2 regions of the Corynebacterium hansenii genome follow, and region 1 is predicted to be linked to the other one. Evidence: riboswitches for the same ligand, from Rfam matches in the RefSeq annotation. Region 1 holds a riboswitch; the other holds the start of a gene.
What was found. A riboswitch is a leader RNA that binds a small molecule or an ion and turns the genes downstream of it on or off. The one in region 1 is predicted to bind cobalamin.
Positions count from the first base shown of each region.

Region 2: another riboswitch for cobalamin. It lies ahead of CHAN_RS04895 (ABC transporter substrate-binding protein); the one in region 1 lies ahead of CHAN_RS11565 (energy-coupling factor ABC transporter permease).

Region 1 is NZ_CP047211.1:2,614,396-2,626,092, reverse strand. Features, by position in the region: gene cydB (cytochrome d ubiquinol oxidase subunit II) at 1-287, opposite strand, end outside; gene CHAN_RS11630 (cytochrome ubiquinol oxidase subunit I) at 293-1,816, opposite strand; tRNA gene CHAN_RS11625 (tRNA-Lys) at 2,144-2,216, shown strand; gene CHAN_RS11620 (TetR/AcrR family transcriptional regulator) at 2,349-2,951, shown strand; gene CHAN_RS11615 (YhgE/Pip domain-containing protein) at 2,963-4,267, shown strand; gene CHAN_RS11610 (PepSY-associated TM helix domain-containing protein) at 4,368-5,786, shown strand; tRNA gene CHAN_RS11605 (tRNA-Glu) at 5,841-5,916, shown strand; tRNA gene CHAN_RS11600 (tRNA-Asp) at 5,945-6,021, shown strand; tRNA gene CHAN_RS11595 (tRNA-Asp) at 6,244-6,317, shown strand; tRNA gene CHAN_RS11590 (tRNA-Phe) at 6,343-6,415, shown strand; gene CHAN_RS11585 (hypothetical protein) at 6,564-7,034, shown strand; gene CHAN_RS11580 (GNAT family N-acetyltransferase) at 7,126-7,404, shown strand; gene epsC (serine O-acetyltransferase EpsC) at 7,447-8,040, opposite strand; gene cysK (cysteine synthase A) at 8,115-9,047, opposite strand; cobalamin riboswitch at 9,191-9,397, shown strand; gene CHAN_RS11565 (energy-coupling factor ABC transporter permease) at 9,464-10,222, shown strand; gene CHAN_RS11560 (energy-coupling factor ABC transporter substrate-binding protein) at 10,219-10,641, shown strand; gene CHAN_RS11555 (CbiQ family ECF transporter T component) at 10,643-11,383, shown strand; gene CHAN_RS11550 (energy-coupling factor ABC transporter ATP-binding protein) at 11,380-11,697, shown strand, end outside.
Region 2 is NZ_CP047211.1:1,096,678-1,108,374, reverse strand. Features, by position in the region: gene CHAN_RS04920 (glycogen/starch/alpha-glucan phosphorylase) at 1-630, shown strand, start outside; gene ligA (NAD-dependent DNA ligase LigA) at 623-2,701, opposite strand; gene CHAN_RS04910 (3'-5' exonuclease) at 2,867-3,565, shown strand; gene CHAN_RS04905 (ABC transporter ATP-binding protein) at 3,549-4,319, opposite strand; gene CHAN_RS04900 (FecCD family ABC transporter permease) at 4,316-5,350, opposite strand; gene CHAN_RS04895 (ABC transporter substrate-binding protein) at 5,371-6,405, opposite strand; cobalamin riboswitch at 6,500-6,671, opposite strand; gene CHAN_RS04890 (HAD family hydrolase) at 6,762-7,460, shown strand; gene CHAN_RS04885 (uroporphyrinogen decarboxylase/cobalamine-independent methonine synthase family protein) at 7,463-8,485, opposite strand; gene mnmA (tRNA 2-thiouridine(34) synthase MnmA) at 8,482-9,594, opposite strand; gene CHAN_RS04875 (cysteine desulfurase family protein) at 9,643-10,839, opposite strand; gene CHAN_RS04870 (electron transfer flavoprotein subunit alpha/FixB family protein) at 10,952-11,697, opposite strand, start outside.

The DNA.
Region 1 (11,697 bases):
AGCGCCAGCAGGATCAGGAACAGCGGCAGGTAAAAGCCGGAGAACATGGTGGCGTACCACTCGGGGAACGCCGCGAACAGCGCGCCGCCGGCGGTGATCAGCCACACCTCGTTGCCGTCCCACACGGGGCCGATGGTGCGCAGCATGGCGCTGCGGCGGGCTTCGTCGCGGCCGAGGATCGGCAGCAGGATGCCGATGCCGAAGTCGAATCCCTCGAGGAGGAAGTAGCCGGCGAACAGGAACGCCACCAGGACGAACCAGACGACCGGGAGATCGAGACCGGACATGGTGATCACGCGTCCTTTCCGGCGGGTGCGAGGTCGTCGGAGCGGGCGGCGGCCGCGAACCGCACGGGCGCGGCCGCGCCGACGGTGGCCGACGGGCCCTCCCCGGTGGCGGACGGGCCGGATTCGGCCGGCGGCCCGGCGACGACGACGCGTTGGATGAGCCTGAACCACACGATTGCGAGGATCAGGTAGATCAGGGTGAATCCGGCCAGGGTGAGCATCACGGTCCAGGGTGCGTGATCGGACACGCCCATGTCGACGGTCATGCGGATCAGCTCGGTTCTCGGGTCACCGGCGGACTCGGGGTTCGGGTGGACGACCCAGGGCTGGCGGCCCATTTCCGTGAAGATCCAGCCGGCGGAGTTCGCCAGGAACGGGAAGGGGATCGCGGCGACGGAGCCCCACGCGAACCATGTGGCCCAACGGCCCTTCGGCAGGCGGCCGCCTCGGGTGAACAGCCAGCTGAAGAAGGCGATCGCCAGCGAGCCGGCCATCAGGCCGATCATGGCGCGGAAGGACCAGTAGGTGACGAAAAGGTTCGGCTGGTAGTTGCCGGGGCCGAACATCATCTCGTAGCGCTTCTGCAGGTCGAGCACGCCTTCGAGGGTGACGCCGGTGAACTTGCCCTCGGCCAGGAAGGGCAGGACCCACGGCAGATCGAGGACGTGGACGACGGACTCGCAGTTGTTGTGCGTGCCGATCGACAGGATGGAGAAGTTCGGGTTGGTCTCGGTGTGGCACAGCGACTCGGCCGACGCCATCTTCATCGGCTGCTGCACGAACATCAGCTTCGCCTGGATGTCGCCGGTCCACGCCACGCCGATGGAGGACAGCAGGACCGTCCACCAGCCCATGCGGTGGGCCGGGCGGTGCGCGTCGTGGCGTTCCTCGCCGCGCCGGGCGGCCTTGATCATCCACCAGCCGGTCACGCCCAGGACGAACGTGCCGGCGGTGAGCAGGGAACCCGCCACCGCGTGCGGGAACGCCGCCAGTGCGGTGGGGTTGGTCAGCAGCGCGACGATGTCGTTGAGCTCGGCGCGGCCGGTTTCCGGGTTGTACACCGCGCCGACCGGGTGCTGCATGAAGGAATTGGCCACGATGATGAAGTACGCGGAGAGGTTGACCGCCACCGCGACGACCCAGATCGACGCCGTGTGCAGCCAGCCGGGGATGCGCCCCCAGCCGAAGATCCACAGGCCCAGGAACGTCGACTCGAGGAAGAAGGCGATCAGGCCCTCGAGGGCCAGCGGCCCGCCGAAGACGTCGCCGACCATTCTCGAGTACTCCGACCAGTTCATGCCGAACTGGAATTCCTGGACGATGCCCGTGGCCACGCCCATGGCGAAGTTGATCAGGAAAACGGTGCCGAAAAATCGGGTGGCCCGGTACCAATGGGCCTTGCCCGTGACTTGCCACATCGTCTGCATCAGCGCGACCATCGGCGCCAAACCGATGGTCAGCGGCACGAATATGAAGTGGTACACGGTGGTGATGCCGAATTGCCACCGTGCCACGTCCACGACGTCCATGGAACGCTCCTAAGCGGAAAGCTGGCTAGGGAAAGGGCTTGAGAAACCGACCGGAGGGCAAAAAAGTCCCCCATTGGTACAGTCGGGCCGCGCCGTGCGGAGGTTCCCGCCGTCGATAGGGGTGGGGGTAATCGTAGTGGGCCTTTCGTCGCTTGACGACGGGTTGTCGTGAAACCGGGCGGGGGTGAACATTTCGGTGCGAAGTGATCCGCGGCACCGCCGGGAGGCCGTCCGCGCGACATGCGGCGGGCCGCTTTTCGCCGCGCGGGGCGGGGGCGGTAGGATTTCCTGCGTCGTCGCATGAGCCCCCGTGGCCGCGTGTGGCGCGGGCCTCTAGCTCAGTTGGTAGAGCTGCGGACTTTTAATCCGTAGGTCGTGGGTTCGAGCCCCACGGGGCCCACTTCGTTTGTCCTGGCAGGCGCGCCGAAGGTGCGGTCCGACATCATGTCGGGCCGCACCTTTTCGCATGTGCGGCACCGGACTTCGGTGCTCTGCGGTTGCACCCTGAACTTTACAGGTGTAAGAAGTTTACATGCGTAAAATCCAGACCATGCCGCGGGCGTCATCACGCTCGCGGGACAAGTTGCGAGCAGCCGCCGCCGCCCTTCTGGACCAGCGGGAACCGGTCGACATCACGATCACCGACCTGGTCCGCGAAGCCGGCGTCAGCCGCCCGACCTTCTACGCCGTCTACCGCGACCTCTCCGAAGCCTGGGCGGATGCCGCCGTGCTCCGCCTGGAAGAGGCCTTCGACGGCATCGACCCCGCCGCCGACGGCTTCGACACCGGCGACATCGACAGGATCCTCGAGGTCATCGGCATCGCCGTCGCAAAGCTGGAGCCGCACGTCGACTTCATGCACCGCGCCCTCGCCGGCCCGGGAGGGCCGGAGGTGCTGCGGCAGTCCATCGACTACCTCGCCGGGCGGATCCTCGCCTCGCCGACGTTCGGAGGCAACCTCGCCGAAGGGCCGCTCGCGCCCGAAACCGCGGCCCGCGCCATCGCCGCGTCCATCGCCTGGACGGCTGTGGACTGGGCGGCCGACGACGACCGCGGCCCGCTCACCGAACTCGTCTCGGACCTCGGCGTGCTGCTGGTCCGCGGCGTCGACGGCGGACTGGGGGTGTCGCGATGAACGGAGATGACATGAACGAGAACGGCACAGAGGCCAAGCCCCGCGACCCGCGCAGGACCTTCATGTTCTGGTTCGCGCCGACGCTCGCGGTGGCGCTGCTGACCATCTTCTTCGGCGGCGCGTACCTGGCCGGCAACGTCAACCCGCGGGAGAACCTCCACGATTTCCCCGTGGCCATCGTCAACGCCGACCGCGGCGCCGACACCGTCGACGGCAGCCACCTCAACGCCGGCGACAAGGTCGTCGACGGCCTGGTCGAGGGCATCGACCCCAATCAGTTCGACCTGCGCCACCTCACCGGCCAAGAGGCCATCGACCAGATGAGCAAGGGCGAGCTCTACGGAGCCATCGTCATCCCCGAGAACTTCAGCTCGCGCCTCAACGCCTGGGGCATCGGCACGATGGTCGGCAACGACGTCGTCGCCCCCGACATCCGCATCATCTCCAACCCGGCCGCCGGGCTCGGCGCCCAGACGATCGTGAAGGAAATGGGCTTCCAGGTCGGCGATCGGGTGGACGACGCCGTCGGAAAGCAGCTGCGCGAGAAGGTCCAGGCCGCCATCGACGAAGCCCCCGAGGGCGCGCCGTCGCCCACCGGCACGGCCCTGGCCGCCGCCGCCCGCCCGGTCAACGTGAAGTTCGAGGACTTCCACCCGCTGCCCGACGGCACGGGCAACGGCCTGTCCGCCTTCTACTGGACGCTGCTCATCGTCCTCGCCGGCTTCACCGGCGCGATGCTGACCAGCCAGATCGTGGACAACCGCCTGGGCATCCACTCGCTGGAATGGGGCCCCTTCTTCGTCCGGCACACCCACCACGGCGTCTCGCGCCTGGGCACGTTGGTGGCGAAGTTCGGCATGTCCGCCACGCAGGCCGCGCTGGTCGCCGCGCTGTACGTGCTCATCGGCACGATCGTCGGCATGCCGCTGGGGTCGCCGTTCGCGCTGTGGGGCTTCACCGCCGCGATGATCCTCGCCGTCGGCTGGGTCAGCCACGCCATCATTGCGCTGCTGGGCAACCCGGGCCTGGTGGTCAACCTCGTCGCGTTCATCGTGCTCGGCCTGCCCTCGGCCGGCGGCACCCTGCCGCTGGAGGCGGTGCCGGAGGTGTTCCGCGTGATCTCGCTGGTCTCGCCGATGCACCAGATCTACCTCGGCTCCCGGTCGATGCTGTACTTCGGCGGGACGTGGGATTCCGGCGTCGGCCAGGCGCTGGCGTACGCGGGCATCTCGCTCGTCGGCGCCGTGATCGTCGGCGTGGCCGCGGCGGTCCTGTACGACCGCAAGGGCTGGCACCGCGCACCGGCGCCCGCCTGACCTGCCGCGGCACATCGGCGGGAACTCTCGGGGGCATTCATTCGACTAATGGTCATTCGGCCGAATGATCCCAGTCACATCCCCCGAGGAGTCCCATCCCATGTCCGAAACCCCCGTGGCGCGTCGCGAAGCCCGCGACCGGCCCGCGCGTTTCCTCCATCGCCTGCACTTCTACGCGGGCCTGATGGTCGGCCCGTTCCTCCTGGTCGCCGCGATTTCGGGTGCGTTCTACGCGCTCGCGCCGGCGATCGAGAAGGTCGTCTACGCCGATCTGCTCACCGTCGACGCCGCGCCGCAATCCAAGACGGTCGGCGAGCAGACCGCGGCCGCAGCCGCCGAGCACCCCGACCTGGCCATCGCGCAGATCTGGCCGGCGGCGAACCCGGGCGACACCACGCGGGTGCTTTTCGACGACCCCGCCGCCACCGACAAGACCATGCCCGCCGTGTTCGTCGATCCCGCGACCGCCACCGTCGTGGGCGAGTCGCGCACGTACTCCGGACTCGGCGAGATGCCCGTGCGCCGGTGGCTGTCCGCCATGCACGAGAGCCTGAACCTGGGGGAGCCCGGCGAGCTGTACTCCGAGTTGGCCGCGTCCTGGCTGTGGGTGCTCGCGCTCGGCGGCCTGTACCTGTGGTGGCGCCGGGTGTCCGCCGCGCGCCGCCGTGATCCGGGCACGTCCGCGCGGCTGTGGCGGGCGGCCCCCGCGCCGAAGGGGGAGAAGGGCCGGCGCCGACGTTCCCTCAACCTCCACGCCGTGTTGGGCGTGTGGCTGCTGGTCGCGCTCCTCGGCCTGTCGGCGACGGGCATCACGTGGTCGCAGAAGGCCGGCGCCAACGTCGATTCGGTGGTCACGTCCCTGAATTGGAAGGCGCCGAAGGTCGACGCCTCGCTGCCGCAGGGCTCGCCCGGCGCCTCCGCGCCGGCCGGCGGCGACGCCGCGGCGGACCAGGTCGACCGGGTCCTCGCCGCCGCCCGCGCCGACGGGCTCACCGGCTCCCTGATTCTCCGGCCCCCGGCGGAGGACGGCCACGGCTGGCGGGCCTCCGAGCGCTGGGTGGAGTGGCGCACCGCGTCCGATTCGGTCGTCGTCGACGGCGTCGACGGCACCGTCGCCTCGCGCCAGCCCTTCTCGGAGCTGCCGCTGTTCTCCAAGCTGTCGTCGTGGGGCATCTACCTGCACATGGGCATCATGTTCGGCCTGCCGCTGCAGCTGGCGCTGTTCGCCGTCGGACTCGGCATCGCCACCATGATCGTCCTGGGCTACCGCATGTGGTGGCTGCGCCGCCCCACCGCCCGCGGCACGTCGGTGCCGGGGCTGCCCGACCGCCCGTCGTGGGCGATCATCGCCGGCGTCATCGTCTTCGCCGCCACCGTCGGCGCCTTCCTGCCGCTGCTGGGCATCTCCCTGATCGGTTTCCTGCTGCTCGATCTGGTGCTCATTGCCCGCTCCCGGGCGTCGCGCCGGGACGTCGAAAAGCAAGCCCCACATGCTGTTTTGTCGGGTGGTGCGCCGTAGGCTAATCTTTGATGCGTTGCCGCGGGGCACGCCCCGCGCCCAACGCGAAGACGAGCTCCCTTCGTCTAGCGGCCTAGGACACCGCCCTTTCAAGGCGGCAGCGCGGGTTCGAATCCCGTAGGGAGTACCACTCCCCGAATGGGAGCACAACAGAACATGGCCCTGTGGCGCAGTTGGTTAGCGCGCCGCCCTGTCACGGCGGAGGTCGCGGGTTCAAGTCCCGTCAGGGTCGCCATTTTCGGGCGAAAGGCGGTCATCCACTTTTATGTGGGTGGCCGCCTTTCGCTTTCGCGCATCCGCATGCTTTGCGACGCCCGCCCATCCGCCCCCATCCGCGGGGTGCCGGCGCCGTGGTGCAATGCGCCGTTTTTCGCCTTGAACAGCGGATTTGTGCCCCCATTGAGCCGCTGTGTAGAGTAACGACTCGTGCACGGACGAGAGTTCGGGCGCGGCATGAGGCCCTGTGGCGCAGTTGGTTAGCGCGCCGCCCTGTCACGGCGGAGGTCGCGGGTTCAAGTCCCGTCAGGGTCGCCGACATTCCCTCCGGGGATTGTTCGGCCAGATAGCTCAGTTGGTAGAGCGTCCGCCTGAAAAGTGGAAGGTCAGCGGTTCGATCCCGCTTCTGGCCACAACATCGACAACCGGGGAGCCGTTGGAAAACAGCTCCCCGGTTTTTCGTTTCCCCGGCAGTGCCCCGGCGCAATGGGGCCGACGTGCCTCCGCGCAATGGGGCCGACGTGCTTCCGCGCAATGGGGCCGACGGTAAGGTGATTTCCCATGACTACCGAATACGCATCGGCGGGAACGATGTCCGGCGATGAGTCGCTGCCGTCGGTCATCCGCATCTTCATCTTCACCGACGAAAAAGGCCGCGCCGCCGCGGCCGGGAAGATCCGCGGGGCGCTGGAGGAATTCGTGCCCGGCGCCGGTGCGGAGGTCTACGAGGACGTCATGCCCGACGGCGACCAGGGGTCCTCCATGCAGGACGAGTGGCTCGACGCCAACCCCGGCGCAGACGTGGGGGAGCGGGCGCGCCAGCGCATCACCATCGTCGTCCCCGGCCTGTCCCACGCCGAGCTGGCCGACCTCTCCGCGCCGCTGGCCGGCGTCGTCAGCCCCGGCTGGGGCACCGGCGTCGCCGCCGAACGCGCCCACGGAGAGGGCTCCGTGCCCTGCCGCGTGGCCGTCGGCCGCGCCGACGAGCAGCCCGGCACCCCGCCGGCCGCCGTCGACCACCGCTCCGTCTGATCGGCGGCACCACCGCACGTACCCTGTGGGAAAGGACCCCGCGGGAAAGAACACCGTGGGGAAGAAACCCGAACAAGAGGAGAACACCACCATGGCGCACACCATCGACCACGATGAGGCCGGCCACCGCTACGTCCTCGTCGTCGACGGCGAAGAAGCCGGATTCGCCGCCTACGAGCCCGCCGAGGGGGCGCTGGACTTCAACCACACCGTGGTGCACGAGCAGTTCCAGGGCAAGGGCCTGTCCAAGCCCCTCGTCCAGGCCGCGCTCGACGACGTGCGCGCCAACGGCGGAAAGGTGATCGCCAGCTGCTCGGCCGTCGAGCGCTTCATCGAGAAGAACCCCGCCTACGCCGATCTGGTGGCGTAGCGCGGGGTTTGGGGGCGGGGGAGGAGCGTCGGGCGGCGGGGGCTAGATGCCGTCTCCGTCGCCCTGCACGTACTCGCAGGCGTCGCGCAGCGGCTTGTGCTCCTCCGGCTTGCGGCTGCGGATCTTGCCCGGGATGCCCACGACGATGGAATCCGGCGGGCAATCCCGCGTGACCACCGCGTTGGCGCCGATGGCGGAACCGGCGCCGATCACGACCGGGCCGAGCACCTTCGCGCCGGCGCCGACCGTGACATTGTCCTCCAGGGTCGGGTGGCGCTTGACCTTCGCCAGGCTGCGGCCGCCCAGGGTGACGCCGTGGTACAGCATCACGCCGTCGCCGATCTCCGCCGTTTCGCCGATGACCACGCCCATGCCGTGGTCGATGAAGAACCGGCGGCCGATGGTGGCGCCCGGGTGGATTTCGATGCCCGTCAGGAAACGGGTGAATTGGGCCAGGATGCGCGCGAGCCCCTTCGCGGGCCCTCCCCGGAGCCACAGCGCGTGGGCCGCGCGATGCGCCCAAATGGCGTGCAGGCCCGAGTAGACCAGCGCATTTTCCACGTCGCCGCGGGCGGCGGGATCGTGCTCGCGGGCGTTGTCCAGGTCCTCCTTGAGGAGCCTCAGGAACGAGTTCATGGTGACCAACTTTACATAGACCGCCGCCGACGTCCCGGCGGCGGGAACGTCGGCGGCGGTGGCGGAGCGGGGGACTAGTCGCGCAGGTCCTGGTACAGGATCGACGACACGTAGCGCTCGCCGAAATCGGGGATGATCACCACGATGGTCTTGCCCTCGGCCTCGGGGCGCGCGGCGATTTCCAGGGCCGCCTTCACGTTGGCGCCCGCCGAAATGCCGCCGAGGATGCCCTCCTGCGTGGCCAGCTTCCGGGACGTCGCGATGGCGTCGTCGTTGGTGCAGGTGAGCACCTCGTCGAGCAGATCGCGGTCCAGGATCTCGGGCACGAAGTTGGCGCCCAGGCCCTGGATCTTGTGCGGGCCGGCCTTGCCCTCGGTCAGCAGCGGGGAGTCCGCCGGCTCGACCGCGACGAGCTTGATGTCCGGGTCGTGCTTCTTCAGCGTGCGGCCGGCGCCGGTGATGGTGCCGCCGGTGCCGATGCCGGCCACCAGGTAATCGACCGCGCCGTCGGTGTCGGCCCAGATTTCCTCGCCGGTCGTGGCCGCGTGGACCGCCGGGTTCGCCTCGTTGGCGAACTGCGACGCGAGGATGGCGTTGTCGGTGTTCTCCACGATCTCGTTCGCCTTGTTCACCGCGCCCTTCATGCCCTCGGCGCCCGGGGTGAGCACCAGCTCGGCGCCGAACGCGCGGAGCACCACGCGGCGCTCCTGGCTCATGGTGTCCGGCATGGTGAGGATGACCTTGTAACCGCGGGCCGCGCCGACCAGCGCGAGGGCGATGCCGGTGTTGCCCGACGTGCCCTCCACGATGGTTCCGCCCGGCTTGAGCTCGCCCGAGGCCTCGGCGGCGTCGATGATGGCCTTGCCGATGCGGTCCTTGACGCTGTTGGCCGGGTTGTAGAACTCGAGCTTCGCGACCACCGTGCCCGGCAGGCCCTCCGTGAGTCGGTTGAGCTTGACCAGCGGCGTGCCGCCGATCAGGTCGGTGATGTTGTCGTGGATGGTCATCCAGTCGTTTCCTTTCCCGTTTGCTTGTTCGTTGCTTCGTCGGTCGGCGATTCTACGCGCCGCCCCCGGTTTTGTACAGACAGGTTCGTCTACTTTCGGGTGGGGGCGGGCCCGGCCGGGTGCGCAACCTGAAAGAACGCTTAGGATGGGCGCAGATCCTCGGTGGACGGGAACGCCCTGCGAATGGGCGGCGGCCCTCGCCACTGTGATCGGGGTGACCCCGGTCCGGCACATGCCACGGGATCCCGGGCGTCCGATGGAAAGGGCGCGCGGGATCCGGGAAGGCGCCGGCCCGGATGCCGCAGGGCGGCCCCGTCAGCCAGGAGACCGGCCGTGGATCGACTCCGGCGCCGACGGGCGCCGGACCGGACTGTGCGCCGCCGCGAGGTGTCGGGGGCGCGGGAGGAAAAATTCACATGCATATCGCGGAGGGCTTCCTGCCCGTCGGCCATGCGGTGGGATGGACGGTCGCCGCGGCGCCGTTCGTCGTCCACGGCGCGTGGCGCGTCAACAAGCTGCTCAAGGAGAAGCCGGGCACCGGCATGCTCCTGGGCGCGGCCGGGGCGTTCACGTTCGTGCTCTCGGCCCTCAAGATCCCGTCGGTGACCGGCTCCACGTCGCACCCCACCGGCACCGGCCTGGGCACCGTGCTGTTCAGGCCGCCCGTCATGTCCCTTTTGGCCACCATCGTCCTGCTCTTCCAGGCGCTTTTGCTCGCCCACGGCGGCATCACCACGCTCGGCGCGAACGTGTTCTCCATGGGCATCGTGGGCCCGTGGGTGGCGTGGGGAGGGTACGTCCTCACGCGCCGCCTCGGCGGCGGCCTGCTGCCCGCGGTGTTCGTCGCCGCGTTCCTGGCGGACCTGTCCACGTACGTCGTCACGGCGACGCAGCTCGCGCTGGCGCACCCGGCCGACCCGGGCGGCTTCGGCGGCGCGCTGGCCACGTTCCTGTCGCTGTTCGCCATCACCCAGATCCCCCTGGCCATCATCGAGGCGCTGCTGACGGTGCTGGTGGTCAAGGCCCTGCGCACGGTCGCCGAGAAGGAGCTCTTCTCGCTGGGCGTGCTGAAGAAGAACGAGCTTTCCGACGGCTCGATCGCCGATGAGGTCGCCCACGACGGGCGCCTCACCGCCGACGCAGATCGGACCGAGCAGAAGGAGGCCGTGCGATGACCGCGTCGGCGAACGAGAACGTCGAAAAGCAGGACAAGACGGAAAAGCAGGACAACGTGAAGGACAAGACGGCCGCCCCCAAGCGTTCCGGTGCGGGGGTCACCGTCGCGATCATCGCCCTGGTGATCGTCCTCGCGGCGTTCCCCATGTTCTTCAACCTGGGCGACCCGGACGCCGAGGAGGCCTTCGGCGGCACCGACGGCGCGGCCACCGAAGCCATCGAGGAGAGCAACCCGGATTACGAGCCGTGGTTCGAGCCGATCATCGGCGAGCTGCCGGGCGAGGTCGAATCCGGCATCTTCGCGCTCCAGGCCGGCCTGGGCGCGGGCGTGCTCGGCTACGTGCTGGGCTTCTACCGCGGCCGCGGCAAGGGGCGCGACGAGGCCCTGGCCGAGGGCCGGGAAGCGGGGACCGCCTAGCGTGAACGCCCTCGAAGCCGCCGCCGCCCGCAACCGGTGGGCGCGGCGCAACGTCGGCGAGAAGGCGGTGCTGTGCGGCGGTCTGCTCTTGCTGGCCATTTCGCTGCCCCCGTGGCCGGCCGCGGCGCTCATCATCGCCGCGGTGTCGGTCACGGCGGTCGTCGCCCGGGTGCCGGCGGGGCTGTTCCTGGCGCTGTGGACGGCTCCCGCGGCCTTCGTCGCCGTGGGCATCCTCCCCCTGCTCTTCTCCATCACGATGGACGGACCGGTCTGGTCGCCGACGGGGCCGCAGCGGGCGGCGGAAGTCGTCGCCCGCGCCACGGCCGCCATCGGCTGCACGATGCTGTTCACGGTGACCACCCCGCTGTCGGAGGTGCTGGCGTGGGCCGGGCGATCGGGCATCCCGCGCACCCTGACCTACCTCGCCGAGCTCATCTACCGGATGGTCGGCACGTTGGCGGGCACCGCGAAGATGATGCACGAGGCCCAGGCGCAGCGACTGGGGCACCTGACCCGGAGGGGCCTGCTCACCGGCGTCGCCGCGCAGTCGGCGAATCTGTTCGTCCTCTCATTCCAGCGCGCCCGCCGGCTGGGGGAGGGCCTGGAGCTGCGCGCCGAGCCGGGGTCGGCCGACGTCATGGTCGTCGACCGCCCGCGCGACGGCCGCTTCCTCGCGGTGGCGCTCGGGCTGCTCGTCGCGGTCGTCGCCGCCACCGCGACGGTGCGGGGGTGGTGGCCGTGAGCATCCTCGCCGCCCGCGGCCTGGGCTTCCGGCACCCGGGTGTCCACGTGCTGTCCGGGGTCGACCTCGAAGTCTTCCGCGGCGAGCGCATGGCGCTGCTGGGGGCCAACGGCTCGGGCAAGTCGACGCTGCTGCGCCTGCTGGCCGGCGCCATCCGCCCCACGTCGGGCTCCCTCGAATTCGACGGGTCGCCGTATTCCTACGGGCGCCGCGGTCGCAACCACCTCCGGCAGCGCGTCCAGCTGGTCCTCCAGGACCCCGATGACCAGCTGTTCGCCACCTCCGTGGCCGCGGACGTCTCCTATGGGCCGGTC
Region 2 (11,697 bases), 1.5 Mb from region 1:
GTCAACGGCGACCCGGAGATCGGCGACAAGCTGAAGGTCGTGTTCGTGGAGAACTACAACGTCTCCCCCGCCGAGCACATCATCCCGGCGACGGACATCTCCGAGCAGATCTCCACCGCTGGCAAGGAGGCCTCGGGCACCGGCAACATGAAGTTCATGATGAACGGCGCCCTGACCCTGGGCACCCTCGACGGCGCCAACGTCGAGATCGTCGAGGCCGTCGGCGACGACAACGCCTACATCTTCGGCGCGAAGGAAGAGGAGCTGCCGGAGCTGCGCATGACCTACGACCCGCGCGCCGCCTACGAGTCGGTGCCGGGCCTGAAGCGCGCCCTGGATTCGCTGGTCGACGGCACGTTCTCCGACGGCGGCTCGGGCATGTTCCACGACCTGCACCACTCGCTGCTGCACTCCCCCGGCTACGAGCCCGCCGACGTGTACTACGTCCTGGGCGACTTCGCCGATTACCGGGAGACCCGCGACCGCATGGCCGAGGACTACCGCGACGAGCTGAAGTGGGCGCGGATGTGCTTCCTGAACATCATCCGCTCGGGCCGCTTCTCCTCCGACCGCACCATCCGCGACTACGCGGACGAGGTGTGGAAGATCGAGGCCACCCCGATCAAGTAGCGGCCCCGGGGATCGCCGCCGCGCCGTCGGAAAGCAGGCGGCGGAACCCGGCCTCGTCGAGCATCGGGACGCCCAGCTCCTCGGCTTTGGCGGCCTTGGAGCCGGCGTTCTCGCCGACGACCACCACGGAGGTCTTCTTCGACACCGACCCGGCTGCCTTGCCGCCGCGCACGAGGATGGCCTCCTTGGCGCTGTCGCGGGTGAAGTCCTCCAGCGAGCCCGTGACCACGACGGTCAGGCCCTCCAGCACCTGTTCGGGCCGGTCGGTGGCCTCGTCGGCCATGCGCACGCCGGCCTTCTCCCACTTGTCGACGACCTCGCGGTGCCAATCGACCCCGAACCAGTCGATCACCGAATCCGCGATGATGCCCCCGACGCCGTCGGTGTCGGCGAGCTCCTCGCGCGACGCCGAGCGGATCGCGTCCATCGACCCGAACTTCTGGGCCAGGGCGCGCGCGGCGGTCGGGCCGACGTGGCGGATGGACAGGCTCACCAGCACCCGCCACAGTTCGCGGCTCTTGGCGGATTCGATGAAGTCCAGCAGCTTCCGGCCGTTGGCGTTGAGGGCGCCGCGCGCGACGCCGTCGTCGCCGACCTTCTTCTTCGCGGCGGTGGTGTAGACCTCCGTGCGGGCGAGGTCGTCGGCGGTGAGCGCGAAGAGGTCGCCCTCGTCGGCGAGGACGTTGCGGTGGATCAGGTCGGCGGCGCCCCGCTCCCCCAGATGCTCGATGTCGAAGCCGCCGCGGGAGGCCAGGAACTCCACGCGGCGCCGCAACTGGCCCGGGCAGTAGCGGGTGTTCGGGCAGCGCCAGTCGGCGTCGTCCTCCTTCGCCGGCGCCAGGCGCGTGCCGCATTCGGGGCACAGCGTCGGGTAGATGAACTCGCGCTCCGACCCGTCGCGGACCTCGGCGACGGGGCCGAGGACCTCGGGGATGACGTCGCCGGCCTTGCGGATGGTCACGCGGTCGCCGATGAGCACGCCCTTGCGCTTGACCTCGGTCGGGTTGTGCAGGGTCGCCATCTCGACCGTCGAGCCGGCGACGGTGACCGGCCGCATGACCGCGTACGGCGTGGCCCGGCCGGTGCGGCCGATGGACACGCGGATGTCCAGCAGCTCGGTGGTGACCTCCTCCGGCGGGTATTTGTAGGCGATCGCCCACCGGGGCGCCCTCGACGTCGCTCCGAGCGCGCGCTGCTCGCCCAGGTCGTCAACCTTCACCACCAGGCCGTCCATCTCGTGTTCGGCGTCGTGGCGGTGCTCCCCCCAGTGCAGCATCTGCGCGACGACGTCCTCGGCCGACTCGACCCGCTTCGTGTACGGCGAGACGTGCAGGCCCCAGGCGGCCAGCGCCCGGTAGGCGTCATGCTGGGACGACGGGCGCCAGCCCTCGACGTGGCCGATGCCGTGGCAGATCATGGCCAGCGGGCGCTTGGCGGTTTCGGCGGGGTCCTTCTGCCGCAGGGACCCGGCGGCGGCGTTGCGGGGGTTGGCGAAGGTCCGCTGCCCCGCCTCGGCGCGCGCGGCGTTGAGCGAGTCGAATTCGCCGACCGGGATGTACACCTCGCCGCGGACCTCGAGGACGTCCGGCACCGGGAACTCGTCGGTGGCGGTCAACTCGTGCGGGATGTCCGCGATGGTGCGCGCGTTGGCGGTGACGTTCTCGCCCACCCGGCCGTCGCCGCGGGTCGCCGCCCGCGTGAGCTTCCCGTTTTCGTAGACGAGGTCGATGGACAGGCCGTCGATCTTCAGTTCCGTCAGGTACGCCGACGCCGGGGTGCGGGCGAGCCAGTCGCGCAGCTCCGACTCGTCGAAGACGTTGTCCAGGCTGTAGAGGCGCTGGAGATGCTCGACCGGCTCGAACGCCACGCCGTCGGCCGGCGCGTCCACGCGGGCGCCCACCTGCTGCGTCGGGCTGGCGGGCACGGCGAGCTCGGGATGGGCCCGCTCCATCTCCTGGAGCCGGTGGAACAGGACGTCGTATTCGGCGTCGGAGATCACCGGCTGGCCCGTGTAGTACTTGGCCGAGTGATCGCGGATCTCGTCGGCGAGCTCCTCCCAGGCCCGGCGCACGTCCGGGCCCGCGGTCCCCCCGGCCGGCGCGTCGGCGGTGCTTTCCGGGATGGCGTCTGCGATGTCGTCGGTCGAGTCAGTCACGCCGACGATTCTATGCGGCGGACCGGATCGCCCGCGCCACCCGAACCCGCCCCGATCCGGCGCGCCGCATAGAGTGGGCGCATGACCACCTTCGACGCGGGCAGGATGTTCGCCTTCGACTTGGAGACGACGGGCACCGACCCGCATCAATGCCGGATCGTGACATCCGCGCTGGTCCGCATCGACGGTGGGCCGCCGCAGGCCAGGGAGCTGCTCGCCGATCCGGGGGTGGAGATCCCGGCGGCCGCGGCGGAGGTGCACGGCATCACCACGGAGCACGCCAGGGCCCACGGCCGCCCGCACGACGAAGTGCTCGCCGAGACCATCGCGGAGATCCGCCGGGCGTGGCGCGACGGCCTGACGTTGGTGGCCTACAACGCCGCGTACGACCTCACCGTGCTGCGCACCCAAGAGCCGTCCTTCACCGTCGACGGGCTCGTCTTCGACCCCTTGGTCATCGATCGGGCGCGCGACCGGTTCCGGGGCGGCAAGCGCACCCTCGGCAACGTCTGCGAGCACTACAACGTGCGCCTGGACAACGCGCACGAGGCCACCGCCGACGCCCTGGCCGCGGCGCGCCTGGCCTGGATGATGGCCAAGAAGGTGTGGCCGGACCTGGCCGCCATGGACGGCGACGAGCTCATGGAGTACCAGGCCGTCTCCCACTTCGAGAGCCAGCGTTCCCTGCGCGAGTACCTGCGCAAGCAGGGGCGCGACGTGTCCGATTTCCGGATCACGGCCTGGCCCATGGACGCGCGGGCGGCTACGTCGACTCGATGATCAGGTGCGGCCGCGGGCTCCCTTCCGGCCGCACCACCTGGCTCTCCACGTCGAACGCCGCCCGCACCGCATCCGGCGCCAGCACGTGCTCGGGTTCGCCCCGGCGGAGCACCGTGCCGTCGTGGAGCAGCACCACGCGGTCGAAGTGGGACATGGCCAGGTCCAGATCGTGGATGTTGGCGACCACCGTGCGCCCCGATTCCCGCAGCACCCGCAGCAGGTGGATACGGTGGTGGACGTCGAGGTGATTGGTCGGTTCGTCGAGAAGCAGCAGGCCCGTCTCCTGCGCGAGCCCGCGCGCCAGCACGACCCGGCGCACCTGGCCGCCGGACAACCGGTCGCACATGGAATCGGCGTGCTCGGCCACGCCCATCAGCTCCAGCGCCGACCGCACCGCCGCATGGCCGGCTTGGCCGCCCAGGTCCCAGGGGCTCGTGTGCGGCAGCCTGCCCAGCGCCACGAACTCGGCGGCCGTGAGCTCCCCCGGCGGGCGTTCGTCCTGTCCCACGAAACCGACCAGCCGCGCCCGTTCGCGGGGGCGCATGCGGGCGAGGTCGCGGCCGTCGTAAAGCACCCGGCCCTCCGCCGGCGCGACGATGCCGGCCAGCGCGCGCATCAGCGTCGACTTGCCGACGCCGTTGACCCCCACCACCGCCGTGAGCGACCCGGGCGCGGCGGCGAAGGTGACGTCCGTGAGCAGGCGGCGCTTGCCGACGTCGACGGCCACCGACTCCACATCCAGCGAAGCGATCATGACTGCCCTCCGAAACGGTAGCGGGAACGGCCCATCAGCAGCAGGAACACCGGTGCGCCGATCACGCCCGTGACCACGCCCAGCGGGATCTCCTGCGGCGGGGCGATGAGGCGGGCCAGGACGTCGACCCACAGCAGGAACAGCGCGCCCGAGAACACCGCCACCGGAATGGCGCGGCGGTGCACCGACCCCACCAGCAGCCGGGCGAAGTGCGGGATGACCAGCCCGACGAAACCGATGCCGCCGGCCACCGCGACCATCGCGCCGACCAGCACCGCCTGCACGCCGAAGAGGACCTTGCGCAGCAGACCGACCCGCACGCCCAGCGCTGCGGCGGTCTCCGGGCCCGCGGACAGGGCGTCGAGGCGCGGGCTCAGCAGGAACAGCAGGACCACCGCGGGCACGAGCACGAGCAGCGGCAGCGGCAACCGGTTCCACTGGGCGCCCGACACGGAGCCGAGCATCCAGAACAGCACCGACTGCGCCGACCGCGAATCCGGGGCCCGGAACACCAGCAGGCTGGCGACGGCCGAGAACGCCGACGACAGCACGACGCCCGACAGGATCAGGCGCAGCGGGGTGATGCCGCCCTGCAGCATGGTCACCAGGTACACGATCGCCGTCGCCGCCACCGCGCCGACCAGCGCGCCGCCGGACAGCGCCCACACGCCGAACCCGGAGAACGCGCCGACCGTGATCACGGCCGTCGCGCCGACGCTGGCGCCGGCCGAGATGCCGAGCAGGTAGGGGTCGGCGAGCGGGTTGCGCACGAGCGTCTGCATGGCGACGCCCGCCATCGCCAGACCGGCGCCGACGACGATGGCCATCAGACCCCTGGGCGCCCGGAGCTCCCACACGATGTCGTTGACCGCGCGATCCGGGTACGCGGCCCCGGACAGTTGGGCCGCGACGACGTCCCACACCTGCGGCAGCGAATAGCCGACCGATCCGAACGTCAGCGACGCGACGAAGCTGACCGCGGTCAGCGCCGCCAGCACGAGCACGAGAAGCGGCGTGGCCGCCTTCCCCAACACGAAAACCGCCCTTCCGGCTAGGAGGCGAAGTGCTCGCGCCCGTCGAGGCTCCCGGGCAGCTTCATGGCGGGCTCGATTCCGGACTCGGGCACGAGGCCGAACTTCTCCAGCCCCTTGCGCAAGTGCTCGGCGGCGTCGATGTTCAGCGGCGAGGACACCCACATCGAGTACGAAAGGTTGACGAAGCGGTTCTCCTTCACCGCGGGCAGGTCGCGGGTCACCGGGTGGTTCTTCAGGACGCGGACCTTCTCGTCGAAGGTCTGCCCGTCGTAGTCGACGAACACGAAGGCGTCCGGGGCGTCCTTCGCCAGCGATTCCCAGCCGACCTGCACCCACGAGTCGTCCAGGCCCTCGGCCTGGTTGCGTCCGCCGGCGGTCTCGATGATCGCCTGAGGGCCGCCGAACCTGCCGGAGGTGTAGATCGCGTCGGTGCCGGAGTCGAACACGAACACCGTCGGCGCCTTGTCCGCCCTCGGGGCCGCGTCGAGCTTCTTGCGGCGCTCGGCGATGTCCTCGATCACCGCCTCCGCCTGATCCGAGCCTCCCGTCATCGTGCCGACGTTGCGCAGGTCGGTTTCCAGCGCCTCCCACGGGTCGACGAGGCCGCGCCGGTCGGTGCCCTCCTTCCGGCAGGATTCGGTGAGCACGTAGGTGCCGATGCCGCGCTGGTCCAGCAGCTCCGGCGTCACCCCGCCGCCCTCGGACAGCCCGTAGTTCCAGCCGGAGAAGTAGACGTCCGGCTGGGCCGCGACGATCTGCTCGAGGGTCGGCTGCTTCTCGGCGATTTCGTTCAGCCCGCCGATCACGTCGGCGCCGTACTTCGCCGCGAGGGTGTCGCGGTCCTTGCCGATGGCGGCCACGGCGTCGAGGTTGTCGCGCGCGCCGGCGGACAGCGCGATCGAGATGATCCCGGAGTCGTACGCGAGCATCTTCGGGTCCGCCGGATACGGGGTTTCCTTCCCGCAGTTGACGACGGTCGTCTCGCCGCCGGGCTTGGCGGCGGAATCCGCGCCACCGCCGCCGACGGAGCAGGAAACCAGGAGCAGGGCCATCGATGCGGCGATGGCGGTCGGGACGGCGCGGAGCGCGAGCTTGTTCAAGGGGCCCACCTTCGTGGAACACCGCCGTCACCCTGACGCGGGGCGCGGCGTGGACGTCGAACCGGCGGGTCTTCGGACTCGAGGTCGACTCCCGCGCGCCTTCCCGGACGGCCATGCGCCGGTCCAGTGGCATCGTGCGGGGGATGGGCCCTCTCACCGCTGCGCGACAGTTCCGGATTCCCACCGGATTCCCTGGCGCCGATTCCTTGCCCGAGCACCGTAGCACCCCGGCGGGGGCCGTCGGACCGGCCGGACGGGCGAGGCAGTAACCTGATGCCGCCACGCGCTTGCCACATAAGGGAGTACCCGTGCTCGTCATCTGGGACATCGATCTGACGCTCATCGACAACGCCGGCTTCGGCCACGCCGAGGCGGACCGGCTGTTGGCGGAGCGCGGCATCGAGCGCCCCGCGGACCTGACCTTCGCCGGGCGCACGGACGCCGACATCTGGGGTTCCGTGCTCGGCGCGCAGCCGGGCGATGCGGTCCTCGGGGATTTCCTGACCGACCTCGCCGACGCCTGCGCCGTCGCCGAATGGCGGGGTTCCGTCCTGCCGGGCGTGCGGGCCGTGGTGTCGGCGCTGGCCCGGTCGGGGCATTCGCAGACGGTGGTCTCGGGCAACATGGCCGAGACCGGCTGGCTGAAGCTGCGCCACGCCCACCTGTCGGAGTTCATGGCGCCGCGCTTCTCGGCCTTCGGCGACTACGAGGTCGACAGGTCGGAGCTGCTGCGGGTCGCTCTGATGGAATGGGGCGGCCGCGGCCCCGTCGTCGCCGTGGGCGACACCCCGGCGGATGCCGCGGCGGCACTGGAAAACGGCATCGGGTTCGTGGGCGTGACCACCGGCCGCCACACGGCGTCGGACCTCACCGCGGCGATGGTCAACGTCAATCGCCTGGCCACGCCGTATTTCACCGACGATGACCTCCCCGACGGCACCGCGATCGTCGAGGATCTGCGGGATGCGCCGGCCGTCGTCAAGCTCCTGGAGTCGATGGCGCGCTGACGCTACAGGTCCCCCGCCGCCCGCGAGATCAATTCCGCGGTGCGGCGCCCGCCCGCGTATGCGGGGGCGACCCACGACGCGGGGGCGGCGGCGAAATCGCGGTCGACGGTGATGTCCACATGATCGACGAGGTCGACGCGCGGGAAGGACAGCTCGTCCCACAGCCGGGCGATGCGCTCGGCGATGTCCCGCGCGTCCGGCTCCAGGTGGGCGCCGGTGTGCTCGTCGGTGGCCCCGGGCCGGGCGGGCACGGCGCCGAGCGTCAGGTCCAGCCCGGCCGCGCGCAGGCGCCCGACCCGGTCGAGCATCTCCGACCCGCGGATCTTCCCGATCGGCAGGGCGAGGCCCGACGCGCCGGATTCCGGCAGCGCCTTCTCCAGCGACGCGCCGATCCCGGGCAGCGCCAGGGTGATCCCCGGCAGCCCGGCGGCGTCGTCGGTCAGCGTGCGCCACTGCTCCGCCATCTCGCGGTACCCCACCGCGGGCAGCGTTGTGCCCGCGACCGCCCCCTCCACCAGGCCCGCGGCGACGGCGGGCGCGGCGGGCTCGTGCATGACGACGCCCACCTCCGCGCCGAACCGCCTGCGCACCTCGGCGACGTGGGCCGCCAGCCCCTCCGCGAGCGACGCCGCCAGGTAGGCCACGGCGCCGCGGTCGACCAGCATCCGGTGGCCGCCGGGCAGCTCGATGGCCGCCGCCAACGTCCACGGGCCGACGATGGGCACCGTCACCGTCTCCGGGGTGGTCCCCCAGAACTCCTCGCACGCGTCGAGGTCGCGTTCGAGATGATCGGCGGCCAGCGACACGGCGCGCCCGCCGCGGTCGGCGATGCGCCACGACCGCGGCCCGGCGTCGAGATCGAGGTCGGCGCAGATCGCGCCGGTGCGGCCGATGGCGTCGGCGCCCAGGCCCCGGTCGGCGAGGATGGGCAGATGCGGGGCGGCACCGCACTCGCCCGCGAGGATCTCGGCGGCGGCGCGGACGTCGGTGCCCGGCATGGGCCCGAGGCCCCGGAAGGCGGTCATCGGGTCGCCTCCGTGGACGTGATGGTGCCGGAACCGAGCACGACGTCGCCGCCGGCGTCCGGGCGGTAGAGCACCGCGGCCTGGCCCGGGGCGACGCCGCGCAGCGGCTCGAGCAGGGTGCACTCGAACGACCCGCCGGTGCCCGCGTCGTCGACGGCGCCGGTCCACCCGACGCGGCACGGAACCGGGCGGCCATGGGCCCGGACCTGCACTTCCGCGTCGAATGCCGCGGGCGGGGCACCGGCGTCCAGCCACACCGCCCGGTCGACGGAGAGGACGCCGACGTCGAGGTCCTCCCGGCGCCCCACGGTGACGGTGCCGGTGGCGACGTCCATGCCCGTGACGTAGCGCGGCTTCCCGTCGGGCGCGGGCCCCGGCAGGCCCAGGCCCTTGCGCTGGCCGATGGTGAAGGCGTCGACGCCGTCGTGGTCGGCGAGCTTCTCCCCCGTCACCGAGTCGACGACGGCGCCCGGCCGGCGCGGGATGTGGCGGCCCAGGAACGCCTGCGTGTCGCCGTCGGGGATGAAGCAGATGTCGGTGGAGTCGGGCTTGTTGGCGATGGTGATGCCGCGCGCCGCGGCCTCCGCCCGGATCTCCGGCTTCTCGGTGTCGCCGATGGGGAACATCGAATGCGCCAGCTGCTCGCGGTTGAGCACGCCGAGCACGTAGGACTGGTCCTTCGCCTGGTCACCCGCGCGGCGCAGCCGCCCCTCTTCGTCGACGAGCGCGTAATGCCCCGTGGCCACGGCATCGAAGCCCAGCGCCAGGCCGCGGTCGAGCAGCGCCTGGAACTTGATGCGCTCGTTGCAGCGCAGGCACGGGTTGGGGGTCTCGCCGCGCGCGTAGGAATCGATGAAGTCGTCCACGACCTCGGCGCGGAACCGCTCCGAGAAGTCCCACACGTAGAACGGGATGCCCAGCAGGTCGGCGACGCGGCGGGCGTCGCCGGAATCCTCCAGAGAGCAGCAGCCGCGGGCGCCGGCGCGCAGGGTGACGGGGTCCTTGGCCAGCGCCAGGTGCACGCCGACGACGTCATGGCCGGCGTCGACCAGCCGCGCCGCCGCGACCGCCGAATCCACGCCACCGCTCATCGCCGCCAAAACACGCATCGCGCTACCTCCCCGTGAACGTCTTTTCCCGTTGAACGCCGCGCCCGATCAGGCCATTCCCGCCGCGCGCGCCCGTGCGACGGTATCACCCAGCACGGACAGCACCGCATCGACGTCCGCGCCGGTGGAATTCCAGCCGAGGGTCAGCCGCAGCGCCCCGCGCGACACCGCGACGTCGACGCCCATCGCCTCCAGCACGTGGCTGGCGCGGTTGACCCCGGCGGCGCAGGCCGACCCGGTCGCGGCGGAGATGCCCGCGGCGTCGAGCAGCATGATCAGGCTGTCACCCTCCGCACCCGTCACGCTGACGTGCAGGTGCCCCGGCAGCGCGGGCTCCGAGGTGTGCAGCACCACGCCGTCGATGTCGCGGAGGCCCGCCAACAGACGGTCCCTGAGAGTGGCGACGGCCCGCCGCTCCTCGTCCATCGCCGCCGTCGCGGCCCTCAGCGCGGCGGCCATGCCGGCGGCCGCGGCGACGTCGGGGGTGCCCGAGCGCAGTCCCCGCTCCTGGCCGCCACCCGCGTTCAACGCGGTGAGCGACGTGGCGCGCCGCACCAGCAGCGCGCCGATGCCGCGGGGGCCGCCGAACTTGTGGGCCGAGGCAGCCAACGTCGCGGCGCCGCTGCCCCGGAAGTCCACCGGCACGTGCCCGACCGCCTGGACCGCGTCGACGTGGACCGGGGCATCATGCTCCCCGGCGGCGGCGATGAACTCCCCGATCGGCTGGATCGCGCCGGTCTCGTTGTTCGCCCACTGGCAGGTCCAGACGTGATGGGGTCCGGCGTGGGCGTCGCAAAGCAACCCAAGCTCCCCCACCGCGACCCGGCCCCCGGCATCCACCGGGGCCTCGAGGACGCGCGCGCCATGGTGCTCGGCCAGATGCGCGACGGCCTTGCGGACGGCATCGTGCTCCACCGGCGTGGAAACCACCGTCCCGGGCGCGCCCGCCCGCGCCGCGCCGGCGAGGTAGAGGCCGCGGACGCCGAGATTGTCGGCCTCGGTGCCGCCGGAGACGAACACCACCTCCACGGGCTCCGCCCCCAGGTCGGCGGCAATGGACTCGCGGGCCTCCTCCAGGATCTTCCGCGCCGCCCGGCCCTCCGCGTACTGCGCATTCGGGTTGCCCGCGCCGAGCGCCGCGACCATCGCCTCGCGGGCCTCCGGGCGCAGCGGCGACGTGGCGGCGTGATCGAGGTGGTGGCGGGCGGCGGGACCCGTGCGGCGGGACTGTGCGGTGCTGGACATCCCGGACAGATTAGCGCGGCGGGCATGCGAAAGGGGCCGCCCGCATGAAGCGGGCGGCCCCTGCGCGGGGTCCGGGAGAGCCGGGGCCGGCCGGAAGCCGGCGGCGGAAGGACTAGGCCTTCTTGATCTCCTCGGTGGCCTGCGGGGCGACCTTGAACAGGTCGCCGACGATGCCGAAGTCGGCGATCTCGAAGATCGGCGCCTCCTCGTCCTTGTTGACGGCGACGACGGTCTTGGAGGTCTGCATGCCGGCCTTGTGCTGGATGGCGCCGGAAATGCCCAGGGCGACGTACAGGTCCGGGGACACGGTCTTGCCGGTCTGGCCGACCTGGAACTGGCCCGGGTAGTAGTCGGCGTCGACGGCGGCGCGGGAGGCGCCGACCGCGGCACCCAGGGCGTCGGCCATCGGCTCGACGACGTCGGCGAAGCCCTCGGCGGACGCGACGCCGCGGCCGCCGGAGACGACGATCTTGGCCTCGGTCAGCTCGGGGCGGTCGCCGCCCTCGGCCGGGGTGAAGGACACGATCTCCACGGCGGTCTCGTCGGCCGCCGGGTACTCCACGGCGGTGACGGACGGCGAGGCGGCGGCCTCGACCGGGTCGACGGAGCCCGGGCGCAGCGAGTACGCCGGGGAGGCGCCGTAGCCCGCGCCCTCGACGGTGAACTCGCCGCCGAAGATCGAGTAGACCGCGGTGCGGTCGTCCTTGATCTCGATGACGTCGGACAGAACGCCGGAGCCGGTCAGGGCGGCGACGCGGCCGGCGATCTCCTTGCCGGCGGCGGAGGCGGCGACGAGGACGGGCACCTCGCGCTCGGAGGCCAGGCCCACGAGGACGTTCACCTCGGGGGTGATCAGGT